Linked DNA regions of Martelella mediterranea DSM 17316. The protein of the gene in region 2 interacts with the protein of the main gene of each other region in a pairwise test. Links are inferred from orthologs where the notes say so. Each region holds a gene or a part of one and is shown on either strand. Other genes may lie near its edges. The genes, in order: ptsN and trkA.

Region 1 (3,010 bases), 1.0 Mb from region 2 along the record:
GGAGGCTCAGCCCGAGCCCGATCCGCTTGAAGTCCTGAAGGCCGAGAACGAAAAGCAGCGCGACCAGCTTCTGCGCCTTGCCGCCGAAATGGAGAACCTGCGCCGCCGCACCGCCCGCGACGTCAAGGACGCCAAGGCCTATGCCGTGACCGCGTTCGCGCGCGACATGCTCGGCGTTTCCGACAATCTGCGCCGCGCGCTGGATGCGATCCCGGAAGACAAGCGCACCGAGGAGATCAAGGGCTTCATCGAGGGCGTCGAGATGACCGAACGCTCGATGCTGTCAGGCCTCGAACGCCACGGCGTGAAGAAAATCGAGGCCGAGGGCGCGCGCTTCGACCCCAATATCCATCAGGCGATGTTCGAGGTTCCGAACCCCGAAATCCCCGCAAACACGGTGGTTCAAGTGGTGCAGGCCGGCTACATGATCGGCGAGCGCGTTCTGCGCCCGGCCATGGTCGGCGTCTCCAAGGGTGGCCCGAAGCCGGAAGCGGCCCAGCCGGCCGACGAAGCGCCGAAGGACGAGTGATTGACGGAAGCGCGGGGGATGACTGCTTTGCCTTCGTGGAGCAGAAGCTCTCCCCGCGGGATCAGGGCGCCTGGATAAAGATCACGCCTTCTCTTTCTGGTCCGTCAAACAATATGATGATGACCTCCTCCCTATTGGTGGAATAGTAAAGTCCCGGATGTTCCTCGAAAAGTATGGAATTGGCGTCATCGGTCATGTCTCGCAGACATTGCTTTCCGTCCAGGACGGTCATTGCAAGGCCGAGCACCGGCTCTTTGCTCTGTTTTTCGACGAAATCCCCGAGAGAAGGTTGCCATGTCCATCCTTTGGAACCATCCGGGTTGAGGGATGTGGCAGGCGCATCAGTCACCCCCTTCACAGGGTACCTGAACAACGCGACTGTTGGTCCGAGTCCCAGGAAACTGTAGCAGGTTGAAAGTACTTCGGGCTCTGCGCCTTCAGGCAGGGCCTCGGCTAAAATTCGCAGCAGTCCATCCTCGACCTGCCGGCCACATCCTGCAAACGCGAGAAACGAGAGCATGAGTGCAAAGTGATAACGTTTCATGCTGTCCCGCCTCATGGTCTTGTCCGGCTCGAAGCCGACAGGACTCTATAATTGCCGAGCGGTGCGACGTTTTAACAGCGGCTTCACAAAGAAGCCGCCGCGACACCTCGGTTATGGAAATAAACTTCGAGCACGATGTGGCTTTTTTCGGGTTGGCGCGAGGTGAATGTATAGAATTGCGTGCGGGTGGGTAAAGGCTCTCTATGCTCAGAAAAAGAGCGGCAAAAGGCTTTATCTCACGCTGCCGAGGAATCGGGGTCCGAATTCAAAAACGCGTAGATCGCGCTGTCGCTGTCGGAAGCGCGCAGCTTGCGGGTGAGCTCCTGGTCGCGCAAGAGGCGGGCGACGCGTGAGAGCGCTTTCAGGTGGTCCGCGCCGGCGCCTTCCGGGGCCAGCAGCAGAAAGGCGAGGTCGACGGGCTGGTCGTCGAGCGCGTCGAAATTGACGGGATGCTGAAGCCTGGCGAACACGCCGGCAATGTGGTCGAGCTTCGGCAGCTTGCCGTGCGGAATGGCGATGCCGTTGCCGACGCCGGTGGACCCCAGACGCTCGCGCTGCAGAACCACGTCGAAGATTTCACGCTCCGGTATACCGGTCACGGCTTCCGCGCGGGCGGCGAGTTCCTGCAGCAATTGCTTCTTGGAATTGGCCTTGAGGGCGGGGATGATCGCTTCCTGTTTCAGCAGGTCGTCGAGTGCCATGTCCTGGTATCCTGGCGTGAAAAGCGGACGCCATGCGGCGCCCGCCGGTTTGAGGGTCAGCCCTGAATGCCGGCTGTGTCGATCCAGCCGATATTGCCATCCGGGCGGCGATAAACGATGTTCAGCGTCTTGTTGTCCGGGTTGCGGAACAACATCAGCGGCTTGTCGGTCATGTCGAGCGCCATGACGGCGGTGGCGACGGCCATGGTGCGCACCTCGGCCTTGGCCTCGGCGACGATTGCCGGCGCGTAATCTTCCGGAATTTCGTCGTCGTTTTCGGGCGGCGTGTCCATCACCGAATAGGCGAACTCGGCGGAAACGGCCTGGCCGTTGTGGTGATCCTTGAGCTTGCGCTTGTAGCGGCGCAGGCGCTTGGCGATCCGCTCGAAGGCTGCCTCGAAGGCGGCCTGGGGATCATGCGCCTTGCCGGCCGCGTGCAGCACGGCGCCGCTGTCGAGATGGACCTTGCAATCGGCCTCGAAGCCGCCGCCGGCCTTTTCCACGGTCACCTGGCTGGAATAGCCCCCGTCGAAATATTTGGTGACCGCTTCCTCGATCTGATCCTCGATTTTTTGGCGGAAAGCCTCGCCGACTTCCATTTGCTTGCCCGAGACGCGAACACTCATGGTTATGCCCTTCTTCTTGTGTTTCCACGAGCCACTTTAGGCCAAGCTTCGATCTCCTCCAAGAGGGTCGGATCACTGGCCCTGTTGGCAGTGTGATGACAAACGGCCATCAATATCTATTTGGGCTTTTTTCAGCCGTTTGCCAGCGGGAAATCTGCAATTCGTTCCGCGTTCTTCATGCCGTCCGTCCGTTGGGCTCGCCATCTCGGCGCCGGCGTCCAGTCACGAAACCATTCAAATGTCGGTTCGCGCCCTTTGCGGCGGATGCTCTATCGTTCATGGACCGCGAAGTCAATGCGACCCCGGTTTTGTCTGCTCTAACCGTTTTAACCGGCTGCAACCCGCGCAAGGGCCCGCTTCTCCCGCCGACGCTGGACGGAGGAGGGGATGTTCATCGCCTCGCGGTATTTTGCAACCGTCCGCCGGGCGAGCGTGATCCCGTCCTCCTTCAGCACCGCGGCGATATCGTCGTCGGAAAGCACCGCGGCCGGCGTCTCGTCGTCGATCAGCCGCTTTATTCGGTGGCGTACGGCTTCGGCGGAATGGCTTGCGGCCTCGTCATCGGCTCCGGCGATCGAAACGGTGAAGAAATAGCGCAGTTCGAACAGCC
Region 2 (3,155 bases):
TGGCGCTCAAGGTGGGTCCAGCTTCTGACAAGACGGCCGCGCTGGTAATTGAGATGCGCGAGTTCGACCTGCAGCCGGCCCTCCTTAGTGGAGGCGCGCTCGCCGAAGATTTCGAGAATCAGGCCGGTCCGGTCGATCACCTTGGCAACCCAGGCCTTTTCGAGATTGCGCTGCTGAACCGGCGACAGCGGATGATCCACAACCACGAGGCCGATATTGTTCTCGTCCAGAACGGCGTCAAGCTCTTCGATTTTGCCGGTTCCTAGCAGGGTCGCCGGTCGCGGATCGTTGATCGTCACGATCTCCGAGGCCGCGACCTCGAGCCCGATCGCGCGGGCAAGGCCCTCGGCCTCCTGCAGACGGCTTTCGGGCGCGCGCGCGGAAAGCGCGGTGCGTTCGGCTTCGGCCCGCGACTGCTTGATAACCGGCACGATTACGAGAACGCGGGAGGAATCCCTGTTCTCGTATTCGCTCTCGGGAAATTGGGTATTATCGGAAATGGAAGCTCACCTATCAGGAAGCGTTGTCATCGCCTTCGAACATCTGCACCGGCTGGCCGGGCATGATCGTCGAAATGGCGTGCTTGTAGACAAGCTGGGAATGACCGTCACGACGCAGCAGGACACAGAAATTGTCGAACGACGTAACCACGCCCGTCAGCTTGACCCCGTTGATCAGGAAGATCGTCAGGGAAATTTTCTGTTTGCGAACCGTGTTGAGAAAAAGATCCTGCAAATTCTGAGAACGTTCCGCCATTGCGCCGCTACTTTCTTTCTCTTGCCGGCCGGAGCCGGTTCCACCTCTTCGTTGCCATCGAAACGTCCAGGCAACAGATCATGAACTTTTGGTAGCAAATCACCGGCGCTTCCGCAACGGCGAAAAACATGAGCCGGCGAGACCGCTTTTTCCGGGGCCTTGAGAGCGGGCCGTCCCGCTCAAAAATACTGGATCGAAACCCGGAAAAGCTGCTCGACGTGCCGCACCGCAGAAGCGGCGGCAAACAGGATCACCCGGTCATGCGCCTTGATCTTGAGATCGCCATGCGGCCGGATGACCTCCTCACCCCGGTAGATCGCGCCGATGCGGATGCCGTCGGGCAGGTCGAGGTCGCGGAACGGCGTGCCGACCAGCGGCGATGTCGCGAGCGCCTCCGCCTCGATCACCTCCGCAGCACCCTTCTGCACCGCGTAGACCGAGCGGATGCGCCCCTTGCGCACATGCTGAAGCACCCGCGAGATCGTGACCGCGCGCGGATTGATATAGGCATCGATACCGAGCGATTTGGTGACATCGTGGAACGACGGGTTGTTCAGGAGCGCCAGATTGGACTTGCAGCCGAGCTGCTTGGCGATCACCGAGGCCAGGATATTGGTCTGGTCGTTATTGGTCAGCGCGACCATCAGATGGGCGTCGGGCACATCGGCCTGCACCATGATGTTCTGGTCGAGCGCCGAGCCATGGATGACGATGCCGTGGTGCAGCGCGTCCGACACCGCCACCGCCTTGTCACGGTCCTGCTCGATCATCTTGATGCGGGTCTTGGGCTGCAGGTCCTCGATCGACTTGGCGACGAAGAAGCCGATATTGCCGCCGCCGGCGATCACGATCCGCCGCGCCTCCTGCTCCTCATGACCGAACAGCGCCAGCGTGCGCCGGATATGCTCGTGCTCGCAAACCACATAGACAAGGTCGCCGGCGAGAATCTGGTCGGTCGAATGCGGAATGATCACCTCTTCATGGCGATAGATCCCGGTCACGGTCGCGTTCAGGTCCGGAAACAACTGGCTGAGCTGGACGAGCGGCGTGTTCAGGACCGGGCAGTCGTCGTTGCACTCAACCGCGAGCATCGCGATCTTCTCGTCGGCGAAGCGCACGATATCGGTCGCGCCGGGGAAGGAGATGCGCCTGAGCACCATCTTGCCGACTTCGACTTCCGGCGAAATCGTGACATCGATCGGCATGTGATCGCGCGAGAACAGGTCCGAATAATGCGAATGCAGATAGCTTTGCGAACGGATGCGGGCAATCTTGGTCGGCACGTTGAACAGCGAATGCGCCACCTGGCAGGCGACCATGTTGATCTCGTCATGCAGCGTCACGGCGATGATCATGTCCGCCTGATCGGCGCCGGCCTTGGCCAGCATGTCGGGATGGGCGCCGTGGCCGACATAGCCGCGCACGTCCAGAAGCTCGGTGATGGCAGTGATGAGCGACGCGGACGTGTCGATAACGGAGACGTCGTTATATTCCTGGGAAAGCCGTTCGGCGATGCCGAAACCGACCTGACCAGCGCCGCAGATGATGATTTTCATAAGAACCCCTCTGGGGTTTGGTAAGTTCAGTTGGCCGCAATCTGCCCGGTTTTGGCCTAAATGCCAAGCGACTTAAGCTTGCGGTGCAGCGCGGATCGCTCCATCCCGACAAATTCGGCGGTGCGCGAAATGTTCCCGCCGAACCGGTTGATCTGCGCCATCAGATAGTCGCGTTCAAAGCGCTCGCGCGCCTCTCTCAGCGGCAGCGTCATGATATGCGCATCGCCTGAAGTCTGGATCTGCGGCAACACGTCGGAAAGGTCGGCCGGCAGCAGGTCGGCGGAGATCGGCGCGGACGCGTCCTCCTCGCGCGACAGGATCAGCAGCCGCTCCAGATTGTTGCGCAACTGCCTGATATTGCCGGGCCAGTCATGGGCCTGCAGGATCGCCATCGCATCATCGCCGATCGAGCGCTGGCGGATGCCGGCCTGTTCGCAAAGCTGACGCATGACGAAATCGACAAGGAAGGGAATATCCTCGCGCCGTTCGGAGAGCGAGGGAATACGCACCGGCACCACCGCCAGCCTGTGAAACAGGTCCTGCCGGAACTGACCCTCGTCGATCCGCGCCTGAAGGTCGAGCGCGGTCGAGGACAGGATACGGACATCGACCGACACCCGCCGGCTGCCGCCGACCCGCTCGAACTGTTGATCGACCAGCACGCGCAGGATCTTTTTCTGGGTTTCCAGCGGCATCTCGCCGATCTCGTCCAGATAGAGCGTGCCGCGATGGGCGCGCTCCAGCGCGCCGGTCTTGCGCGTCCGTCCGCCGCCGGCTTCGACGCCGAAAAGCTCGGTCTCCATGTTTTCAGGCGTGATCGCCGCGGCGTTCAGCGCCACGAAC

The links.
Region 1: the proteins of trkA (region 2) and ptsN interact in binary tests that used the Escherichia coli proteins (3 or more experiments, as listed by UniProt). The link is inferred for Martelella mediterranea DSM 17316 from one-to-one orthologs.

What each region holds. Positions count from the first base shown.
Region 1 is NZ_CP020330.1:4,219,102-4,222,111, reverse strand. What follows is about bases 43-2,731. They hold ptsN (PTS IIA-like nitrogen regulatory protein PtsN), read right to left. Parts: upstream 1,775-2,731; coding sequence 1,310-1,774; downstream 43-1,309. Other genes in these bases: rpoN (RNA polymerase factor sigma-54), read right to left, coding at 2,727-2,731; hpf (ribosome hibernation-promoting factor, HPF/YfiA family), read right to left, coding at 1,831-2,400; Mame_RS19680 (hypothetical protein), read right to left, coding at 591-1,073; grpE (nucleotide exchange factor GrpE), read left to right, coding at 43-529. In the rest of the region: more of grpE, read left to right, coding at 1-42; more of rpoN, read right to left, coding at 2,732-3,010. UniProt on the Escherichia coli protein: Seems to have a role in regulating nitrogen assimilation.
Region 2 is NZ_CP020330.1:3,169,970-3,173,124, reverse strand. Bases 125-2,958 are described here. They hold trkA (Trk system potassium transporter TrkA), read right to left. Parts: upstream 2,313-2,958; coding sequence 936-2,312; downstream 125-935. Other genes in these bases: ntrX (nitrogen assimilation response regulator NtrX), read right to left, coding at 2,369-2,958; hfq (RNA chaperone Hfq), read right to left, coding at 514-756; hflX (GTPase HflX), read right to left, coding at 125-500. Also shown: more of hflX, read right to left, coding at 1-124; more of ntrX, read right to left, coding at 2,959-3,155. UniProt on the Escherichia coli protein: Part of the constitutive potassium transport systems TrkG and TrkH. May regulate the transport activity of TrkG and TrkH systems. Binds to NAD(+) and NADH.